4 regions of the Paenarthrobacter sp. TA1.8 genome follow, and region 1 is predicted to be linked to each of the others. Evidence: riboswitches for the same ligand, from Rfam matches in the RefSeq annotation. Region 1 holds a riboswitch; each other region holds the start of a gene.
The links. A riboswitch is a leader RNA that binds a small molecule or an ion and turns the genes downstream of it on or off. The one in region 1 is predicted to bind cyclic di-AMP.

Region 1 (5,517 bases):
ACTTTGAATTCGCGGCACCCTGGACACGCCGTGCGGGGGGCGTGTCCAGGGTATTTGGCGGCCATTGTGGGTGGTGGCGGCACACGGTTTCCTCGAAACTAAACGCCGAAAGGCGGCATATCCCGATAGCGCAGTTGTCGCGCGGAGAATGAGCGCAGGCGCAAAGGGATCGTCCCGCTAAAGCGGAAGCGTCCGCCGCTGGATCACCCCGCGAACACGAAAGCGCCCGCCCTTACAGGACGAGCGCTTTCGGCGTAGTGCTACTTAGATCGAGTATTCAGGTGCTGCCCAAACGATAACTTCGGGGTGCTCGTAGAAACGGTAGCCCTGGCCGCGGACCGTGCGGACCGTGTTCGCGAGGCGGCCAAGCTTGGAACGGAGGCGGCGGATGTGCACGTCGATGGTGCGCTCGTTGGGAACCTCTTCGGCGTTGCGCCACAGGCCCTCAAGGAGTTCGTCGCGGCCCACGGTGCGGGTGCCGTTCTCGACCAGGTAGTTGAGGAGCTCGAATTCCTTGAACGTCAGGTTCAGCGATTCGCCATCGAGGTGCACTTCGCGGCGGGCGAGGTCGATCAGGACGCCGGACGGACGGGCTTCCTGCTGGGGCGCCGGGCGGGCGGCTTCGGTGCGCTGGCGGGCGGCGACCGTGGGGTCGCCGAAGGTGGAACGCACGACGTCGAGCGCGGACCCGGGTGCCCCGGCGGGGGCAACTGCGACGGCGGCATAGCTCTCGGCGCCGGTCACGAGGGACTGAGCGTAAGCCCGGATTTCCTGGGCAAGCTTGGCAATGGAGGTACCGGCGGCCGCTGCGGTTTCTTCGTCAATGCCCATGTAGAGAACGAATCCGCGGGCCACATTGTCGTTGGCAACGGGGCGGAGCTTGTCCGACTGCGCAATCACCGGGGTGGGCGCGGTCATCGGCGCCGGCTCTGCTGTGGGGACAGCGCGCAGCTGGCCGTAAGAGTTGGGGTTGTAGCCCTGCGGCACGTATCCGGGAGCCTGCTGCCCTGCCCCTTGCGGAGCGGGAGAGTAGCCGGGGCGGTTGCCGAAGCCGGGGCGAAGCCCTGCGTTTGACGCGGCCTTGTTGGCGTTACGGACGGAGATGTGGACGTATCCAGATGCAACTGACATGGAGTGCTTACCTCAAAAGTGAATAGCCGTCATCGCGGCTTCGAATGCTGGTTGTCCCCGCAATGAGTTTGGGGATGGGCGCCCAACGCTGGGCTAGGGGGCGAATGCCTGAAACTTTTTTGGGGTGGAAAGTTAGGCTTGCATTCGACAACAGCGGTCATCATGGCCAGCGGGTGCGCTGGGCCAGGTTGCTGCGGCTGCAGGTGCTGTTGAGTTCTTGTTCACATTGGAAGTGTGCAACGTAACAAAGGCAACACGCAAGTAACAAAGCGCCGAACCGTCCACATTTTGAGACACGGAGGTCTATTGTGTCGCAAATCACAATTCAGTAGGGCCGGTAAATGAACGCCATTTCATTCGGTGTGGTCGGGAAATATCCGCCATCTACTGAATATTCTTCGGCATATCGGGGATGATGTGCATGTCCGTTTCCACTAACCCTCTCTCGACGGAATCTCACGATCTGAAACACTTGTTGTCCAATCGGAGCTGATCGTCACAAGCAATTCTCAGGACAAAATCTGCTACAAGCCGTAGAACGCGGCTGAACCCGGGCCGCCGGAAACCTTGGGCGCGGAAGCGTGTCCGCCAGCCCCCTCCTCGCTAGTCTGATCTCACAGCGTCTTCACAGGATGGGCAAAGCGTTGGCAAACAAGCAGAACGGAGAGTTATCCCATGGCCTCCTCGCACTCCACGACCAACAACCTTCCCGAGCTGTCCCATCCGGACGGCTCCCCCATCCGTGCCCTGGTGGTGGATGACGAACCCAGCCTCGCTGAGCTGATGAGCATGGGCCTGCGTATGGCAGGCTGGTCTGTTGCGGTCGCCGGCGATGGTCCGGAAGCAGTAAAGCTAGCCAAGGACTTCCGCCCTGACGTGCTGGTCCTGGATGTCATGCTTCCCGGATTCGACGGCGTCGAGGTCCTCAACCGCATCCGCACCTTCGCCCCGGAGGTTCCCGCCCTGTTCCTCACCGCCAAGGACGCCGTGCAGGACCGCATTGTCGGACTCGCAGCAGGCGGGGACGACTACGTCACTAAACCCTTCAGTATGGAAGAAGTCCTCCTGCGCCTCCACCGCCTGGTCCAGCGCTCGGGCGTAGCTGCCATGGACACCGCCGAGCTGGTGGTCGGCGACCTCACGCTCAACGTAGATACCCGGGAAGTAACCCGCGGTGGCCAGGATATTCCGCTCACCGCCACCCAGTTCGAGCTACTGCGGTACCTCATGGAGAACCCCAAACGAGTTGTCAGCAAAGCCCAGATCCTGGACCGTGTGTGGGATTACGACTTCGGCGGCCAGGCCAACATCGTGGAGCTCTACATCTCTTATCTGCGCAAGAAGATCGAAGCCGGCCATCCCCCGATGATCCATACCATCCGGGGTGCCGGCTACGTCATCAAGCCTGCGGACTAGCCCTTGGGCACCCTCTCGCGAATGGCCAGGAAGTCCGGAGTGTCGGCCGGACAGACTCAGCTCAGCTGGCTCAATCCCTCCACCTGGCACCTGCGTACACGCTTGGTCCTGGTGGCCATGGCACTGTTGATCGCCATTTGCGCTGCTGTGGGGGTGGTCAGCTACGCGTCCATGGACATGGTCTTCAACAGGCAGCTCGACAGGCAGTTGGAGCAGGCGTCCAGCCGCGCGAATGACTTCGGCAGGCCGCCGTCGAACTTTCCGTCATCCCCCGGCAGGCCTGATCCTTTGGAGGCGCGCGGGCAGGCGGCTGGCACGCTCAACGCGAGGATCGACGGCTCCACCGTGCGAAGCTCGGGTTTGATCGACGCCCAAGGTCACCGCGTCTCGCTCTCAGCAGACGACGAGCAGGTCCTGGTGTCGCTCCCCACGGACAACCAACCCGTGGACCGATCGCTGTCCAACGGCGATTACCGGCTAGTGGCAGTCGAAACCACTTATGGCGACGTGATTGTGACGGGCCTGCCTCTGGAGGACAAGCAGAGCGCCGAAGCCTCGCTGGTGTGGACCATGGTGCTGGTCTCGCTGGCTGGGCTGGTGGTGATCGGGCTCGTGGGAACGGTCATCATCCGCCGGACCATGCGTCCGCTTGAGCAGCTCTCCGAGGTGGCCACGAAGGTTTCGCGCCTGCCTCTCGACGCCGGTGAGGTGGCACTTGCGGTGCGCGTACCGCCGTCGGCATCCCACCCTGGAACGGAAGTGGGCAGCGTCGGCTATGCCTTGAACCAGATGCTGAACAACGTTTCGAGCGCGCTGGAAGCTCGGCAGGAAAGCGAAACCAAGGTTCGCCAGTTCGTGGCCGATGCCTCGCACGAACTGCGGACTCCCCTGACCGCCATCCGGGGCTACACCGAGCTACTAAGGATGACGGAGCACTTCACCGAGGATGGTCGGAAGTCGCTGGCACGTGTCCAAAGCCAGTCCGAACGCATGACCACACTGGTGGAGGACCTTCTCCTGCTCGCTCGGCTGGATGAGGGCCAGCCCGTGAAATTTGAGGACGTGGACCTGACACAGCTCGTGATCGAAACGGTTAGTGACGAGAAAGTCATGGCACCGGACCACATCTGGCAGCTCCAGCTCCCCGATGAGCCCATCACTGTGCGCGGCGATGCCACCCAACTTCACCAGGTGCTGGCCAATTTGTTGTCCAATGCCCGCAAACACACGGATCCCGGCACCACTGTGGTCACAGGCGTCATGCTCTCCGCCGACGGCAGTGCCGTGGTGACAGTGACGGATAACGGTCCCGGAATTCCAGAAGACTTCCAAGGCCGGATCTTCTCCCGGTTTGCCCGCGCTGATGCCGCAAGATCGGGCTCTGAGGGCACCTCCGGACTCGGCTTGTCCATTGTGGAAGCCATCGTTTCAGCGCATGGCGGTAGCGTGGAAGTGACCTCGCAGCCGGGTCGCACGGAATTCACCCTCCGAATCCCTGCCGTGAGCATCGAAGACCTATAACGAATCGGGCAAGGCGACTCACCGGGCGTCGTGATCTCTGTTACCTAAATGTGACTTCTGTGGAATCCTCCTGTACCGTCGAAAGGGTGGGTCGTCCCTAGCAGGCCCACATCCGGGATGCGCCGAGCTCTGCCACTTCCCGGAGTCCGTTCTTTCTCCGAGGCAGAGACGGGGGACCCAGAGTCTCCGGGCCCAGGCCTTTTTGGCCGGCCCTTGGGGTGAAGCCGCAGCATGATGCGCGGCCGGATGACCTCATCCGAACCCGACAGCTAACTCCGCAGGCGCTGAGAGGTAATCACATGTCTGAATTTAACGATCAGACGCGCCCTTCCGCGCGTCACCGCGACGAACACAACGCACCGCTCACCAAGTCGCAGTCCGTCCTCAAGAACGCAGCCCGCCAGGGTAAGTCCGGCCACCGCATGTCCGTCGTAGCCGGTGTCGTGGCAGCTGCACTGGGCGTTGCATCGCTCGGAACCGCCGCCAACGCCGCACTGACCCTCCCCGAGGCCAGCCGCGTAGCCGGAACCCAATCCAGTGCGCAGGTCAACACCAACAAGTCGGCCGAGATCTCCGCTTCCCTGGATGCTGCCGCCGAAAAGGGTGCAGCCGACAGGGCCGCCGCGGATAAGGCAGCTGCTGACAAGGCTGCCGCCGAGAAGGCTGCCGCTGACCAGGCCGCCGCCGAAAAGGCTGCCGCAGACCAGGCTGCCGCCCAGGCCGCAGCTGAGAAGGCTGCTGCTGACGCTGCTGCCAAGCAAGCCGCCGACGCCGCTGCTGCCGCCGCCGCCGCGGAAGCCGCAGCTGCTGCTGCCGCCCCCAAGGCCGTGGACGACCCCGCTGCTGCCAAGGCGTACGCACTGAGCATCCTTGGCAACTACGGCTGGGGCCCGGGCGAAATGACTGCCCTGAACACGCTGTGGGAGAAGGAATCGAACTGGAAGACCACGGCGATGAACGCTTCCAGCGGCGCCTACGGCATCGTCCAGTCCCTGCCTGCTTCCAAGATGGCTACCGTTGGTCCTGACTGGGAAACCAACTACCAGACCCAGATCAAGTGGGGCCTGAACTACATCAAGGAGCGCTACGGATCCCCGTCCGCCGCTCTGGGCTTCCACTTGGCCAACAACTGGTACTAAGCCAGACTGCTTGATTGCCGCGCCCGTTGCTGCCGTTCGCACCAGTACCCACTGGAGCGGATGGCGGGAACGGGCGCGGCTTTTTCCGTTTCACAGGTGCGTACCGAAAAACGCTATGCCTCCGGTTCGGCCTCCACCGCACCCCGCACGGCTGCGATGGACGCGGCGACATCCCCGGCGTCCGTAGTCCAATTGCTCACCGAAATCCGTAAGATCTCGCGGCCACGCCACGACGAACCGGACATCCAGACCGCGCCCTCTGCCATGAGCCGCTGGGTGATCCGGTGCGTACGGTCATCGCTTCCGAAAC
Region 2 (5,517 bases), 1.2 Mb from region 1:
GACCCGTCGTAGTTCCTGCCAACGACGAACTCGGCATGCTGGGCCGCGTCTGCGTGCCACTTTTGGTCCGCGGTTTCCGCGTGGGGTACTTGTGGGTGCAGCTGGACCTTGAAGAACAGAGTGCGACGGCGATACTCGCCGAACTGCCCGGCGTGCGGGACGAGCTGGACCTGTTGGCGGGCTTGCTCCTTGATTCCAATACGGCCGAATCGGAGTTCCGGCGAAGGCGTGAGCAGGAGTTTCTGTCAGCCTGCGGCGGCGAATCGAACGCGGTGGCCGCCGTCGCGGGTTGGAAGGAAATCCAAGGGCGCGGTCCGTGGCAGTTGGTCACCATACTCGACCCGGATGGTGCGAGGTCCGACGTCGATCCTATTGCCGCTACCCTGACGCATCGATCAGCGGCGCTGCAGTCCACTATCGGCGTCAACGCCGCCTTGTTCAGCGCCGGAACGGAGACGCATTCGGTGGTCCTGTTCCGCGAGTCGGGCGGCCGGGCAGACCATGCCCAGGTGCTGGTGCATTATCAACTGGAGCTTGCGAAGCGCGCTGGCCGCAAGGTGGAAAGGGTGATCCTGGGCATCAGTGAACCCTTCCAAGTCATCCGGCAGCTATCGGGCGCTTACCGTCAGTCGAAGGTTGCTGCGCAGGCGGCCGCCGTGGATCTCCCGCTAGGTGAGCTCGTGGACAGCCGGACCGTTGGTGTCTATCAACTTTTCGATCGTCTGGTGGCACCCGGCGGCTGGGATGACACAGGATCGGTGCATTTTGAGGCCCTTGAGGACCAGGACAAAAACGGCGAACTCCTGCCTGTCCTGGAACTGCTCTATGACAATGACGGCTCGGTGCAGGACGTCGCCGCCAAACTTCACCTCCACCGGAGCAGCATCTATAACCGGCTCGGCCGGATCCGCCAACTCATCGGTGCTGATCCGTTGAGTGGCGCGATCCGGCTCGAGTTACATGCGGCCCTGAAGGCGCGGCGCTGGGCCGGGCGGCCGCGGATCTGAGCCTACGAGCGCCGCAAACGCTGGCAGCTCCAACGTCCCATCCGGCGACGGAAAGCGGCAGTCCGGCTGCTGCTGCAGTACCGGCTATGCCACCCCGCGTGAGTGGAGGTACGGGGCAGGCGGGTGCTCAACCGAGGACCTTCTGGGCTGCGTCCAGGATGTCTTGAAGCGCAGATTCGCTGGGCTGGGGGGCCGAGGCGGCCTGCGGCTTGCTCGGCCGGGGCTTAGAGGTCGAGGTTGCAGTTTCCGTTGGTGTGGGCGTCGGCGTCGGTGTTGGTGTGACCGTCGGGGTCGGTGAGGTTGTGGGCGTCGGAGTAGTGGGCGGTGTGGTGACCGTGTCCGACGGCACCTCGCTCGGCGCGGGAGCTGGCTGGGTGGGGGCTGGGCTTGTCACCCCAGGGACGGCCGGGACTGAGGAGGGGACAGTCGATGGAACCCAAACCGGGTTGGCAAGGGACACCTTCGGGGTCGGAGCCGGCGACGACGACCCGGCCGCGGGTGCCTCGGCTAATGTCGCGGGCTGGCCGGCTTCCGAGGACGCTGTGGCAAGTGACGAGGCTGCTGGCGACGACGCTGATGGTGCGGAAGCCGTGGAATACGAGGCACTGGGCGCAGGGGCCGCGGAGCCCGAATTCCTGTCGGCACCGCTGGCTTCATGCGTAGGAGTTTCCTGGCCGAAGAACGGAAGCTCAAGGGCTTGCCCCAAGGTCCCGGCCGTCAGCACTAGTCCAAGCGCACCTGCAACCACGGCCATGCGCTGGCTCATGTGCTTGACCGACGCTGCTTTCCGAAGGGCGGCGTGGGGTTCGCGGCCGAAGGAGGAGGTGGACCCCAGGCTGGGCCTGGCCGCAGAGGGTGCGTCAGAGGGTGCGGCAGCCTGCCGGCGAACATCCTTGCGGCTTGCCAGTGCTGCCGACGCCGTTGCCGCGGCAGCAAGCTGCGCCGGAGACTTACCCCGAGGTGACTCGGTTTGCAGGGACTCGGTGCGGGGCGAGTCGTTGCTCGGTGACCCGGCGGCTTCGGGGGTGCTCGCGGATTCTTCGCGGGCAGGCACTACTGGAATGGCCGTCGTGGCAGGTTCCGGCGTTGAAGCCTGAACCACTGGAATTGCTGCGGTTGCGGGCTCCTGGGCGCTCAGCTCCTGAGGATCCGGCTCCACGCCAGCAGGGGGTGCGCTGGCCGGGGTCACAATAGGGATCGCCGCGGTAGGGGGTCCCGGTGTGGTCGACCTCCGAGCCGCTGGCTGCACCGTAGGTATCGCGGCAGTCATGGGTTCCGCCTGCTCGGACGGTTCGGGCGACGGCTGTGGGGCCGAGGCCTCAGGGGAAATCACGGCAAGGGCTGCACGCTCCCGCTCGGCTGCACGAATTTCCGCACGAGTGGCAGGCGCCACCGTGGTGGGCATGGCCGCAGTGGCGGGTTCCGGCGTCGTGCCTGTGTTAACCGTGCCTGTTACAGCAGCGTCAGTGTTAGTCGCGCCAGTGTCATCTGGGTTTCCGGTGGGGAATCCGCTGGGTTGGGCCCGACGGCGTCCGGTTGGCTTGGTGCGCTCGCCTTCAGTGTTGGCGCGGCGCGGCTGATCCATGGTTGGGGACATGGTGGTTGCCTCTCAACGCCTTCGAGGTTAGCTGTCGGGTTCGGACGAGGCCGTCCGGCCGCCTAAGCGGCTTCACCCCGAGGACTTGGATACCAAGCCCGGGAACTGTGGGTCCCCCGCCTCTGCCGCGGGTCTGGCGGATCCCGGATTGCGGCAGAGCTCGGCGTCAATCCGGAAGCGGCCCAGCGGAGATACGGGTCGCCCTACGACGGTACATGAGCCGGAAAGTAAAGTCACATTAATGTAACGGGCGGTAGGCCTGCCCAACCGAGGGGTTTCTATGACTTAGGCTTCGGTGCCGGTGCGGGAGCCGGCAACTCATGCTGGATCTTCTGGATCTGCACGGCTTGATGAGTTTCCGGGCGGAAGACTTCGTCCACGACTCCAAGGATCCCGCCGGTGGCTCCACGCCGGACTTTGCCCTGGCTGCTCCGGCGCGATGACCAGGACCAAACGCCGGCCAGCAGGGCCGGGAATCCGAGCACTGCCGCCAACACGAGCAAGATATCCATGGCCTAACACTAGCTTCGTGGTGCACCGACAGGTAGACATTGTCTATGGACCTGCCTGTGATGCCACCCGTCTCGCCCATGCTCGCCAAATCCGTTCCGACCATCCCCGATGTTGGGCACTACGAACCCAAATGGGACGGATTCCGGACCATCGTCTTCAAGGATGGTGACGAGATCATCCTGGGCAGCCGCAACGAGAAGCCAATGACCCGCTACTTCCCCGAAGTGGTGGAGGCTCTCAGGAAGAACCTGCCGGACAAGTGCGTCATCGACGGCGAGATCGTCCTGATCGAGGGCAAGAGGCTCGAATTCGAGGTACTCCAGCAAAGGATCCATCCCGCCGACAGCCGCGTGAGGATGCTCGCCGAGAAGACTCCGGCTTCCATGATTGCGTTCGACATCCTGGCGCTGGGCGACGAGAACCTCATGGACAAGCCGTTCTCCGAGCGCCGCGCCATCCTGGAGCGTGCGCTCGCCAAGGCCGAGCCGCCTGTCCATGTGACCCCGGCAGTGACGGATCTCGAGCGGGCGCAGGAATGGTTCGTGCAGTTGGAAGGCGCGGGACTGGACGGGGTGCTCTCCAAGCCGTTGACCGGGGCCTATCAACCCAACAAGCGCGTGATGTTCAAAACCAAACACGAGCGCACGGCGGATTGTGTGGTGGCCGGTTTCCGCTGGCACAAGACCGCGAAGGTTGTTGGCTCGATGCTGCTGGGCCTCCACGATGACACTGGCCGCCTGCATCACGTGGGAGTGGTGGCATCGTTCCCCATGGCCCGGAGGGAGGCCCTGGTGGCCGAGCTTGAGCCGTATCAAGTCGAACTCAGCGAGCACCCCTGGGGTGAGTGGGCCAACCAGGACGAAGCGGCCGGGGGTTCACGCATGCCCGGCGCCCAGAGTCGGTGGAGCGGGGGCAAGGATTTCTCGTTCGTGCCCCTGCGCCCCGAACTCGTGATCGAAGTGAAGTACGACTACATGGAAGGCGGCAGGTTCCGGCACACCACGCAGTTCCGTAGGTGGCGGCCGGACAGGACCCCCGTGAGCTGCACGTACTCGCAACTGGAGGAGCCCGCTGAATACGATCTCGGGGAGATCCTGCAGCTGCCGCACAGCTAGGACGTTGCCAACCCGCTGCTATGTCGCTGGGTACCAACGGAGCCGCGGGTTGGCGACTGTGTTACTCCTCGTGGCCTTGATCGCTGCTCATGCTGCCCTCGGCCGGCGGGGTTTCTCCCGGAGGGACTCCGCCGCCAGGCTCCAAGCCGGTGACGTTGCCGTCGAGGGGGTCGGGGTTGGCGGATGCGGCGGGATCCTCGTCCTCATCCTGGCGCATGTCGGGATCCTCGTGGATGCTGTCGGCATCGGACGTAGTGTCAAGCGGCCCTGTGGCGCCGGTGGCGCCGAAGCCCTGGGTTTCCTCATTCGAGTCTTTGTCGGTCACGATCAGCCCTTTCGTAAGCAAACTTACTAATGTGCTTGCTCCGCCAGCCTAACCGCGACCAGCTAAGCCAACAAGGTGAGCCGACAAACCGAGCCCGTTACCAACCCAACACGGGACGCTCAACTCGTGCGCCGGCGTCGTGCGTCAGGGGTCAACGGTGAGGCGTCGTGGCGGTGACAAAGCTCCGGATGGCATCCGCCACAGCCTTGGGGCGCATGTGCTGCGCCACGTGCCCGACCCCCGGAATTTCCACCAAACGCCCCTGCGCGACCGTCCTTGATAGCCGCAACGCCCAGTCCGGTCCTGCCACATGGTCGCGGCTTCCCCTCAGAATCAGTACCGGCACGTGGACGCCGGCGAGCCGTTTCTCCGTGGGGTAACTCATCATGACGGGAAGCTCAGTGAGGTACCAGCGCGGGCCGCAGCGGAAGTAGTCCGAGATGACGATCCAGTTGGATGACGGGCTCTCACGGAGCAGTCCGTCCATGAAGAGTGCCAGGGACTGGCGGCGAACGTTCTTGTGCCGGGAATCCACCACCGGCCCCATCAGCACCAACTGCCTGATCTGATCCGGGGCATGCAAGGCCGCCTCGATGGCAAACTGCACGCCCATCGAGTGGCCCACCAACACATAGGAATCGATGCCGCAGCTTTTGAGCGCCTCAGCAATGAAAGCGCCGTAATCCTCCACGGACAGCTGGCGGCCGGGCTTGGGTGTGCCGCCAAAACCAGGCAGGTCCAACGCATAGGCAGGCGCGTTCGCGGCCAGGACCCCATGCAGCCGTGCCAAATACCGATGCGACACGCCAATGCCGTGAATCAAGATGTATGCCGGCTCATTCCGGGGCTCTGCGCCCAGCTCCGGCCGCGGCGTGCCCTCGGTCCAGAGAATCCGCCCGGTCAGGCCCATCACCTCGACGTCGGCGGACAGAAGTGTTGCCGCCTTGGAGCGCGCCTTGC
Region 3 (5,517 bases), 250 kb from region 1:
CGTTAACCCCGAGCCTCCGGAAGCTACGGCCACTTCCCTTTCCAACGCAGCTGTACTGTAGGCGCCCAGGAGTGGCTGCTTCCGTCCGTCAGGAGAGACAGCCATGGCTCCTTCCACGTTTGGACTGGATGCGAGGGCAGCCCAAAGAAGGTCTACGCCGCGGGAAGCGTGCGGCATATCGCATGCCAGCACCAGGGTCCACGGGGTGCTCGGACTATTCTTCAACGCAGCCAGGCCGGCCGCGATTGCCGCAGCGGGACCGGCGAAGACCGGTTCTTCCCGTGCCCGCAGAACGCCGACCGGTAGTTGCGTGCTTTCCGACCCGACCGGAACGTCCGGTCCCACCACCACCACAGCCGAAGCACCCCGGGCCGCCTGCAGGGCATGGGAAAGGAGGGTGCCGCCGTCGTACTTCAACGATGGCTTGGGCACGCCCCCGAGACGGGTGGCCCGGCCACCCGCCAAAATCACGGCATTGAACTCCATCCGCCCAGATTACCCGGGACGGCTGGAGACCAGCAGAAATCGATCAGGCAGCGGATTCCGGCAACAGGAACGGGTCCCAGTCCGGCGCAGGTTTCTCGAGTTCTTTGATCTGCCACATGGTTCCCTGGGGCACGCCGGGCTTGAAACGGAGATTCCAACCCATCTCTGCCAGCGTGTGGTCGCTCTTGGCGTTGTTGCATTTCAAGCACGCCGCAACCAGGTTTTCCCAGGAATCCGCGCCGCCCCTGGATTTGGGGTGGACGTGGTCTATGGTGTGGGCTGTTTTCCCGCAGTAGGCGCAGCGATGGCCGTCGCGGCGAAGTACCCCGCGGCGACTCACGGCGGTAATCCTGTTGTACCGGGGACGGATGTAGCGGTTGAGGAGGATCACGGAAGGTCTTCCGAGTATCTCCTGTGGCCCGACGACAGGCTCGTCGCCTTCGGCCACCACGCTAGCTTTCCCAGTGAGCACAAGGACCAGCGCCCGGCGGAATGTTATTACCGCCAGCGGTTCATATCCAGCATTCAGAACGAGTGTGCGCATGCACGTACCTCTTCACGGCCGCACCCGTCAGGGGCACGAGGGCCGGCTGCCCTCTGCATGTACGGGCTGTGGATCGACAACATAAGGGTAAGCACTTATATGCCGTATCAACGAATTTTTCCGTCGTTTCGCGTGCAGTGTCGGCAAAAGTTCATGCGCGGTTAAAGGATGTGGCGGAAAATCAAAGGGCCACTTGGTGTGCCGCCACCACCTACTTTGAGGGGCATAACCGCCCCGACACACGTGATTTGCGGCGAGTCGGGCGGCTTTCAGAACCAAAGTGGGTGGTGGCCGCACGCCCACTACTACTGGCATCCCACGAGCCGGCAAGGGTTAAAGCAGAACACCCCGCCGGCCAAAGCCAGCGGGGTGCTCTTACGCGATGTGGATCAGCCGTTGACGCGGATGAAGACCGGGCCGGAGCCCACGTTGGCGCTGAACAGTGCCGTGGTGGATCCGTTCCATCCACCGTGAACTGCTTGGCCGTTGCCGACGTATACAGCGATGTGGGCCTGTCCGGCCAAACCGCCGTTGGCGTAGTAGGCGAGGTCGCCGGGCTGGGCTTCAGCTGCACTCACGGTGCGGCCAAGGGAGAGGTAGCCAGCGGGCCAGTCGTGGAAGTTGATACCCACGGCGGCCAGGGAGTTGGTCACAAGCATGGTGCAGTCCTGGGTGACGCCGAGCTGGGCGTAAGCTGCAGCAGCGATAGCGGCACCGAGGCCGCTGGATGCGGCGGGAGCTGCCGGAGCGGGGGTCGCGTTGCTGACGGCAACGGTTGCGTTGGCTGCCGGAGCTGCGTTGGCGGTAACCGCGGTTGCCTCGTTGCTCTCGACCTTGGCTTCAACCTTGGCCGGAGCTTCCTCGACTACCACGGGAGCCGGGGCTTCCACCGTTGTGACCACGGGGCGCTCGTAGGAGATGGCCACAGTGGAGTCCGCGGCGATGGTGGCCTGGACTACCGACTGCACGTCAAGAGTGGACGTGGACGTCGATTCGCGATCCACGTTGGTATCGGCAGCGTTGGCTGCGATGCCACTGGTCAGGACCAGGCCTGAAGCTGCGGCAATAACTGCCGCCTGGCGGCCAACGCCACCGGCGTTGTTGCTGACGGCCTTGGCGATGACGGCAAGCGAGCTGGTCTTGGGGGCCTCAGCGCGGTGCCGTGCAACCTTGTTTGCACTGGTCATGATTTTCTCTTTTCGTATCCGCATGCAGTTGGGGTGCACGCGGGTAGTGGGTTGGCCAGCATGTGGGGAATGCCGGCCGACCCCGAACCGGATTTTTCTAGCGGAGGGTGTAGAACGAGGAGGTGCCGGTGGACGCTACGGAGTGCAGCAGCGTTCCCTGGCCGGGGTTCAAAGCGCTGATCATCATGCCGTTGCCGACGTAGATGCCTACGTGGGCTCCGCCGTTCTGCATGACGAGGTCGCCGGGAGCAGGAGTGCTGGTGGGCGTCATGGCCGTCCAGGCGTTGACGCGGGGGATGCTGATTCCGGCCTGTGCGTAGACCCACTGGGTGAAGCCGGAGCAATCCCAACCGTTGGGTGTGGTTCCGCCCCAAACGTAGGGAGAGCCGATGCCGGTGTAGGCAATGGCGGCGAGACCGGAGGCAGCTGCACTGGAGGCCGAATCCTTGGCCTCGGAAGACTTCGCTGTAACTGCTTCCGCTGTTTCTTCGCTGGTGGCCGCCGCGCGCTCGGTAACCTGCGCTGCGCGCTGTACTACCTTGGGGGCTTCCAGGGTGACCACGGTGGGGCTCTCGAAGGAGACAGTGGCTGTCGGTTCTGCGGTAATCACCGCGGTAGCAACCAGCTGTTGGGTGCTGGAGGCCTCCGACTTGGAAACGTCGGTGTCTGTTGCTTGTGCCGGCAAGCCGACGGTGAGGACGAGGCCTGAGGCTGCTGCAAGGACGGCGGCCTGGCGGCCCACGGTACCTGCGTTGGAGGAAACAGCCTTGGAAAGAGTGTTCAACGGGTTCGTGCGAACCGTTTGGGCGCGATGGCGCGCAGGGGTAGTGCGTGATGACACGTAGGTAGCCTCTCCCAATGCCTGCGAGGTGAGCTGTCGGATTCGGATGGGAGTCATCCGGCCGCGCTGCTTCCAAGGAAGCTTTTGCGACTTAACCCCAAGGCCTTCTTTCGAAGGCCAGAAGTGGTTCCCCCGCCCCTGCCAGACGATTTATGCGAACGGACCTTGAGCGGTGGCAGAGCTAGGCAATCCACTCAAGTGCACCGGCCCCCTAAAAAGCCGATGCGCTCTGTACGCTACAACACTTGAAAGCGAATGTCACATTCAGGTCACGGGGCGTCCCGCTAATGCGAGAGGCAACCATCAAATGGCTTAGAGCCAACCCATGGGGTCTACAACTTCACCGTTGACCTGGACCTCGAAGTGGAGGTGGCAGCCGGTGGAAGCGCCCGTGGTGCCGCTCAGGGCGACGGTGTCGCCGCGGTTTACGGTCTGGCCTACCTGGACGGTGAAGGACGACAGGTGGTTGTACGTGGTCTCGAGGCCATTGCCGTGGTCAACGACAACGCGGTTGCCTCCGCCGTACTCGTGCCATCCGGCGAACGTAACCTTGCCGGTGGCCGCTGCATGCACAGCCGTGCCGCACTGGGCAACGAAGTCCTGGCCACGGTGGAAGTCACCTGCGCCACCCGTGAGGGGGCTGATGCGGTAACCAAAAGGGGATGCCGTAGTGAGCGTGTCCAGGGGGCTGGCCATGCTGCCAACGGACGAGGCCCGCTGGATGCTCTCAGTCGACTGCGCGCTGAGCAGCTGCTTCAGCTTCCCATCGGGGTCGGCAGAAGTGGCGACGGCGGCGCGGCTGAAGTCGATCTTGGCTGACGCGGCGGCGGAAACCTCGGGCTGGCTGCCAGCGGGGGCGGCGACGGCGAGGGCAGACTCAGTCTGGCCTGATTCCGAAGTGGCCATGACGGGACTCGTGGCCGGCAGACCGACAGTCAGGGCAAGTCCGGTGGCGGCAAGCGCAACACCGGCCTTCTGCCCGACGCCGCTGGCAGCGGCGAAGTCGGCAACCTGGCGCAGCGGGCTCTTACGGCGGCGCACCTGACGCTCGGTGTCGCGAGGCCGGATCTCCGTTACGACGGTGGCTGGCCGCAGCTCAGCAGCGGGGCCGGACGCGCGGCGGCGACCCCTGACGTTCTGCGATGTCAAACTCTGTTCCTCTCTCAAAAGCCTGCGAAGTTAGCTGTCGGATTCGGGTCAGAGAGTACAAAGACCCGGTCCGCACGAGGCGCTCACGGCACACAGGTATCCCAAGAGGGACTTGCATACGTGGGCACTTCTGCTGCGGACTTCACCCCAAGGCTGCTTCTTTAGACAGCCGCTTGTGGTTCCCCCGCCTCTGCCAGTGGTGGGTGGCACACCTGATCCGCTGGCAGAGCTCGGCTCCGGATCAGGTAACGCTTTGGTATCAGCGCTAGTAGATAACTATAGGGGATTAAGGCTCTTGGTAATAAATTCGTTATCAACAGGAGCGGGGCAAGCGAAGGAGGCCCTTATCATCAATTTTGAAAAACCGCAGGTCACACGCGCGCCGAAGGCGCAAAAGTGAGGTTTGACACTGTGCTGGCCCGGTGCCGGTCAGCTGAGGGAGACGAAGACGTGCGCAGCAACTTCAGGAGGTAGCTCCAAGGCGCCCTCGATACCCGGGACGCGGACCGAGATGTACTCACCGACGCGCTCCAGCGACACTGTTGCGCCTGGACGGATTCCGCCCTCATCCAACTGGGTGAGAAGTTCCGGCTCGACTTGGATGGGCTCCGCAAGGCGGCTGACCACAACGCGGGAATCAGTGGCGTAGCCGTCCATGGCCTGCAGCAGATTGACATCCAGCCGGGGGAAGGGCTGGCTGGCGAGGCCACCAAGCGCCTCAAGCCCCGGGATGGGGTTGCCATAGGGAGACTCTGTGGGATGCTCCAGGAGCTCGTAAAGCCGGCGCTCCACGCGCTCACTCATGACATGCTCCCAGCGACACGCTTCATCGTGTACGTAGGCCCAGTCCAAGCCAATAACGTCGGCCAACAGGCGCTCCGCAAGGCGGTGCTTGCGCATGACCTCTGTGGCGCGTTTCCGGCCCACTTCAGTGAGCTCCAGGTGGCGGTCGTTGGACACAATCACCAGGCCGTCGCGCTCCATGCGTCCGATGGTCTGGGAAACCGTGGGTCCGGAGTGGCGCAATCGCTCGGCAATGCGGGCCCGGAGAGCCACTATGTTCTCTTCTTCAAGCTCCAAAATGGTCCGAAGATACATCTCAGTGGTATCGATCAGATCCGTCATCCAGCTCAGCTCTCCTCGAACGCAGTTCCTTGCGTAATCTCCACCGTACCGCGTCCCCAGCAAGGGCGGACGGTGTGCACCGCCGCCCCATGAACGCCAACCACCAGCCTAGCTTATTTGGAATTACTCTGGATAATTCCGGTCGCATCCGGTTCATTTGCATTCCACGTGGCGGACTATGACGG
Region 4 (5,517 bases), 460 kb from region 1:
TCATAGCGATTCCCCGTCACCGGGTTGGCGGTAAACATGACGCCCGCGGTAACGGCATTCACCATCTCCTGCACAACCACTGCGAGGGACACAGTTCCGTGGTCGATCCCATTGGTGGTCCGGTAGGTCACTGCACGATCTGTCCAGAGCGATGCCCAGCAGCGGCTCACGGCATCAAGGACCGATTCAACGCCAACGATGTTCAGGAAGGTGTCCTGCTGTCCGGCGAAGCTAGCGAACGGCAAGTCCTCTGCAGTGGCCGACGACCTCACCGCGACAGGGACGTTGTCCCCCAAATCTTCATAGGCAGACCGAACCGCTTCGGCGATCCCATCGGGCACCCCGGCGTCGAGCACCAAGGACCGGGCGCGGGCGGCTAGCTCATTGAGCTGGTCCATGCCGGAGGCGCCGGTGTCGGAGGCGTCCATCCCGGGGGCGTCCATCCCGGAGGCGCTGGCCTCCTCCAAAGCCGCAAGGACAGACTCCAGGCCCACACCCGAGAGAGCCTGCCGGTAGGCGGCAGTTGTGAGGCAGAATCCGCGCGGAACCGGCAGGCCGACGCTGGCCAACTCGCCCAGATTGGCGGCCTTGCCACCAACGCGGGGAAGCATGGTTCCCCGGATTTTGGCGATGTCCAAGACCAATACCGGATCCTGCGACGGCTCCCCGGGCCGCTTCTTGTCCATGGACGTAACAGGCTCAGGGCTTAGGCAGCGCCGAGCATGGGCCCAAACTTGTGGCGGTCAGCGAGCCTGGGATCCTCACGGTCCGGAACAACCATTACCGGCCCCTTGGAGTGGTGCAGGACCCCATCCGATGTAGAACCCAACAGCATCCCCGCGAAACCGCCACGGCCCCGTGTACCCAGAACCACCAGCTCGACGCTGCGGCTGGTTTCCACCAGAACATCAACGGGGGAACCATCCCGGAGTTCCGTTTCCATGGGCAATGAAGGGAAGTGGCTTCTGAGCCAATCGGCCCCGGCGTCCAACTGGACTTTGATATCTGCAAACAAGGCATCCCGGTCCAAGGGTGCCGGAACCCATGCCAAGGAACCGCTGTACTGCGGCACAGCACAAATCACCCGGAGCTTGGCACCCATGCGCTGTGCCTGCTCGGCAGCTTCGAGCACGGCCACACGGGCCTGCTCGGAACCGTCCACGCCTACGGCAACTACGTTTTCCACAGTACGTGGGCCTGCCTTGGCATGTTCAGCCTTGATGTGTTTGTCCTCAGTGCTTTCACCAAGGCGGTCGGCACAGTAGAGCGGGACTGTCACCGTGGGGCATTTGGCGTGGGCGGGCAAGGCACTGCTGACCGAGCCAAGTAAACGCCCAACGAAGCCACCGCGGCCCCGGCTGCCGAAAACAAGGAGGGCGGCCTCGCTGGAAAGATCCAACAGGACACCAGCGGCGTCGCCGTTCTCGACAGAAGCGTCGACGTCGATGGCATATCCGGACACCTTATCCAGGGCCTGCCGGACAATCGCATCCGCACCCTCGCGAATCACGGAATCGTCGACCGTTGCGTAGCCGCCATCCAGCCCGGAGGCGGCGAAAATGGGCACGGAATATGCCGTGACGATATGCAAGGGAAGTTGCCGACGTTCGGCCTCCCGCGCGGCCCAAACCAAAGCACATTGACCATGCTCTGAACCGTCCACTCCCACCACGATGCCACCGGGTTCCACGGCTTGCTCCTGGCCGTCCTGTGGCTCTTCACTGTGTCTGCCGTGCTGGTCCATGGGGGCCTGCCTCTCCACCTACTGCTTGATGTTCCGGCTATTCTGCCAGAGGTTCTCCGCGTCGGATTCCCTCACTGTTTCATTGTCAATGGCCGGAGCAGGAGAAACCGGGAAATTTCTCCTCCCAAGGCCAACTATTCTCGTTCAGCAGTACCGAATCAAGACGACATCGGGCTATGTGCATAACGGTCCGGGCTCGGTTCCCGGGCTCCCACATTGCGCTTCGGACGAACACACAAAACGCACGGTCGCGGAGGCTATCCATGGCCGAAAAAGTTCGGTAGTGTTCGAGTCACCGAATGGCCGGCAAACGTGTTTCACACCACATACTCCGGCCATTTATTTGCGGCCGCTTGGGGAACTCGGACGCGATCCCACGCGATGCCGTAAGGCACACACGTCAAGGAGGAACCAAGCAGTGTCACTCACGCCTGATTCCGGCACGGAGCGCACCACCACCGTGGTCATCGGAGCCGGCCTGTCCGGCTTGGCAGTTGCCAGCGAGCTCAGCCGCTATGGCGTGGGCTCAATCGTCGTAGACGGGTTTGGTGCACTGTCCACCGCAGGGCCTTCTGTCCACACAGGCATGCTTCAACGCACCGAGGTGGCCGATCCTGCAGCCATGCAGGAGCGCAACGAAATCCTCCGACACCTGCGGAACTACGCCGCCAACCACCAACTGGACGTTCGCAACACCACCCGCGCCGTCCGCCTTGATTTCCTGGGGTCAGACCCCTCCCGGCAGATCGGGTACGGATTGGCGGCCAGCATGACCACGGCCGGTCTCAGAACAGGCCTCCACGTATCCGGCCCCCTCGAATCCACTCCACGCCAGTGGGCAGTCCACACAGCCAACGGCGTCCTCTTGGCAGACCACGTAGTAGTCACACGCTGCGCCCAAAGCCAGTTGCGGCGCATGCTCGCCGAACTTGGGATAGCCGTTGGCCAGAACTTCGCGGCCGCCATGCGGGCGGTAGGGATGCACCTGGTGGGCGTTGGGGACCTCATCACCCCGTCTCCCAAGGAAGTGCTGCGGCAAGCCAAGGCAGTGGGCCAAGCCATCTCCTCAAAGGTTGCCCTGCCCGCAGGTCCGGGCATCGCCCTCGCCTAGGGGCACCTCATCTAGGGGCTCTACGCCTATGGGCCCACACGGGCCCCGCCGCCCACGCGGCTATCGACCCGCCGTCGAACGTTCCGCGCTGAACAATCTCTCCCCGCTGAACATTAACAAACAGAACTTAACGCCAAAGGCCGGTGCCTCCAAAGACAATAGTCTTTGAAGGCACCGGCCTTTGAACTGAAGCGTGAGGCTTTATGCGCCAGCGCGTACGTAGGTCAGGGGACCCGTTGCGGTCAACCAGCTGATCGGGTGGATACCCGTCTGGTTGCCGTTGATGCCACCGCTGATTGCCTGGCCGTTGCCGATGTAGATAGCAACGTGGCCGGACTGGACGATCATGTCACCGGGCTGGGGATCGCTAACGACCTTGCCGTAGTTCATGAACTGCATGGGACCGAGGTCGCCTACCGGGATGCCAGCGGAGCCGAGAGCCTTCTCGACCATGGCGGTGCAGTCCTGGAAGACGCCGATCTGTGCGTAAGCCGAGGCAACCATGGCTGCGTTGACGCCGCCAACGGCGGGAGCAGCAGCTACAGGAGCAGGGGCAGCCGGTGCGGCAGCCACAGGAGCAGCAACCGCAGCCTGGGCGGCGACGGGAGCTGTTGCAGCAGCAGTGGTGACGGCTGCCTTCTGGACCACAGGGGCCTCAACAACGGGAGCCGGCTTTTCGATGACCGGAGCTGCTACGGAAGCAACGGCCGGACGCTCGAAGTTGACGGTAGCCGTCGCCAGGGCGGTTACAACCTTGGTGGGTGCCTCGGAAACGGTCTCAGCGACCGTTGCGGGGCTGGAGTCGCGCTGAACCGGTGCCTCAGCTGCGTGAGCAGCAATGGAGCCGGTCAAAACGAGGCCCGAGGCTGCTGCGATAACAGCTGCCTGGCGGCCAGCGCCGGAAGCGTTGCTGGCTACTGCCTTCGAGATGGAGATGAACGGATTAGGACGTACGCTGTCCGCCTTACGACGGCCGCGAAGAATGCGTGAAGACATGAAAGAGCCTCTCCCGATGCCTGCGAGGTTAGCTGTCGGATTCGGATGGGAGTCACCCGGCCACTATCCCCCGCTGTTCAGCGGAAGCTTCGTGACTTCACCCCAAGGCACGCTCGAAAGCGGCCTAAATTGGGTTCCCCGTCTCTGCCGTAGGTTTGTCTGCGAACGGATTCCGGACTGCGGCAGAGCTAGGCAATCAGGCCGGAAGTGCCCGCTACGTGGAACAGGCACAGGTACTACCGTACGCGATGATTCCTCCGAAGTCACATTTAAGTAACGGGAAGTGGGCTTCTGGCGTGTCGCAGTGTCCGTTTCGAGATATTCGCAGGTACGTAGAAAACCGCGTTATTCCGCGGAAGTATCGCCATCAGGGCTGTTGGAAGCTGCAAGTTTCTTCCGTGCGGTAACAGCAAGGTAAATAACGAGACCCACAGCAACAACAGCCAGCCCGACAATGCTCCAAGGGAAAGGTTGGGAGGCGTCAGCGGCAGGCTCGCTGCTGCCCGTTCCCGGCGCTGCGGTACCCGCCGTCGGTACTGCGGCTGACGGCGCCGACACCGACGGCGAAGCACCAACCGGGCCAGTCGCCGTCGTCGTGCTTCCCGCGGCGGCCGTGAACGTGAAGGTGCCCTCAATGGGGTGGGAATCCGAGCTGACTACACGCCATACCACGGTGTATTCACCAGCTGGAGCGCCCTCGCGAAGCTTTTGGACAGCCTGGCTGTCAATGATTTCGACCGGACCGTCCGTCCAGTTCTCACCGCCGGACGTCACGGTGACGCCGGAACCAATCGCGAGCGGGCGGTTGTTGAACGTGATGGAGACCGACGCCGGGACTTCCGCCACGCTGGCACCGTTGGCTGGCGCGGTTGACTCGGCGACGTCGTGCGCGGTCGCCGGAGCCGCGGAAAACAGCAAGGCGGACGCGAAAGCAAGGGCAGCGACGACGGCGGCCAGAAGCGGTCGGATGGTACGCATGGGGCGGTTTCTCCTAGTGTTGGCTTCCTTACAGACTAGGCGAATCGTTCAAAGGGCCCACACCGGACAACATAGGATTTGAGAGCAAACTCCCCTCGATCCCCGGAGACCTTCATGCTCAAACAAGGTTCTGCAATCGACCGCTACTTCAAAATCTCCGAACGTGGATCCACGTATTCGCGGGAAATCCGTGGCGGCTTCGCGACCTTCTTCGCCATGAGCTACATCGTGGTGCTGAACCCGCTGATCCTCTCCGGACCCGACTCGAGTGGCGCGTCGCTGGGCTTCACGGCCGTGGCAGCCACCACGGCGTTCGTTGCCGGCATCCTGACCATCCTCATGGGTGCGTGGGCCAAACATCCGTTTGCCGTGGCCACAGGCTTGGGCGTCAACGCCTTCGTGGCAGTCACGGTGGCTTCCCATCCCGGATTGACCTGGCCTGACATGATGGGGCTCGTGGTGCTGTCCGGCATCACCATGCTCATCCTGGTGCTGACCGGTTTCCGGACAGCCGTGTTCAAGGCGGTTCCGGAGGCCCTGAAGACGGCAATTGTTGTGGGCATCGGCCTCTTCATCGCACTCATTGGCCTGGTCAACGCCGGTTTCGTCCGCCGCATCCCTGATGCCGCCGGCACCACCGTTCCGTTGGGCCTGGGCGTGGACGGAAAGCTCATGGGCTGGCCGACAC

Region 2: linked by a shared signal. The riboswitch ahead of ACNAOT_RS21400 (hypothetical protein) and the one ahead of ACNAOT_RS04295 (hypothetical protein) in region 1 are both predicted to bind cyclic di-AMP.
Region 3: linked by a shared signal. The riboswitch ahead of ACNAOT_RS05410 (M23 family metallopeptidase) and the one ahead of ACNAOT_RS04295 (hypothetical protein) in region 1 are both predicted to bind cyclic di-AMP.
Region 4: linked by a shared signal. The riboswitch ahead of ACNAOT_RS02095 (NlpC/P60 family protein) and the one ahead of ACNAOT_RS04295 (hypothetical protein) in region 1 are both predicted to bind cyclic di-AMP.

The regions. Positions count from the first base shown of each region.
Region 1 is NZ_CP184287.1:862,562-868,078, reverse strand. Features, by position in the region: gene ACNAOT_RS04310 (winged helix-turn-helix domain-containing protein) at 265-1,131, opposite strand; gene ACNAOT_RS04305 (response regulator transcription factor) at 1,807-2,547, shown strand; gene ACNAOT_RS04300 (HAMP domain-containing sensor histidine kinase) at 2,569-4,068, shown strand; cyclic di-AMP (ydaO/yuaA leader) riboswitch at 4,179-4,366, shown strand; gene ACNAOT_RS04295 (hypothetical protein) at 4,368-5,207, shown strand; gene ACNAOT_RS04290 (pyridoxal phosphate-dependent decarboxylase family protein) at 5,321-5,517, opposite strand, start outside.
Region 2 is NZ_CP184287.1:4,595,230-4,600,746, reverse strand. Features, by position in the region: gene ACNAOT_RS21405 (PucR family transcriptional regulator) at 1-1,007, shown strand, start outside; gene ACNAOT_RS21400 (hypothetical protein) at 1,135-2,604, opposite strand; cyclic di-AMP (ydaO/yuaA leader) riboswitch at 2,607-2,753, opposite strand; gene ACNAOT_RS21395 (hypothetical protein) at 2,883-3,116, opposite strand; gene ACNAOT_RS21390 (ATP-dependent DNA ligase) at 3,162-4,232, shown strand; gene ACNAOT_RS21385 (DUF6480 family protein) at 4,294-4,557, opposite strand; gene ACNAOT_RS21380 (alpha/beta fold hydrolase) at 4,709-5,467, opposite strand.
Region 3 is NZ_CP184287.1:1,113,900-1,119,416, reverse strand. Features, by position in the region: gene ACNAOT_RS05430 (NTP transferase domain-containing protein) at 1-486, opposite strand, end outside; gene ACNAOT_RS05425 (HNH endonuclease) at 530-1,030, opposite strand; gene ACNAOT_RS05420 (NlpC/P60 family protein) at 1,420-2,217, opposite strand; gene ACNAOT_RS05415 (C40 family peptidase) at 2,315-3,058, opposite strand; cyclic di-AMP (ydaO/yuaA leader) riboswitch at 3,063-3,232, opposite strand; gene ACNAOT_RS05410 (M23 family metallopeptidase) at 3,371-4,207, opposite strand; cyclic di-AMP (ydaO/yuaA leader) riboswitch at 4,212-4,453, opposite strand; gene ACNAOT_RS05405 (metal-dependent transcriptional regulator) at 4,637-5,332, opposite strand.
Region 4 is NZ_CP184287.1:400,959-406,475, reverse strand. Features, by position in the region: gene ACNAOT_RS02110 (PEP/pyruvate-binding domain-containing protein) at 1-686, opposite strand, end outside; gene ACNAOT_RS02105 (universal stress protein) at 707-1,744, opposite strand; gene ACNAOT_RS02100 (FAD-binding protein) at 2,163-2,855, shown strand; gene ACNAOT_RS02095 (NlpC/P60 family protein) at 3,057-3,851, opposite strand; cyclic di-AMP (ydaO/yuaA leader) riboswitch at 3,855-4,046, opposite strand; gene ACNAOT_RS02090 (copper resistance CopC family protein) at 4,197-4,829, opposite strand; gene ACNAOT_RS02085 (NCS2 family permease) at 4,944-5,517, shown strand, end outside.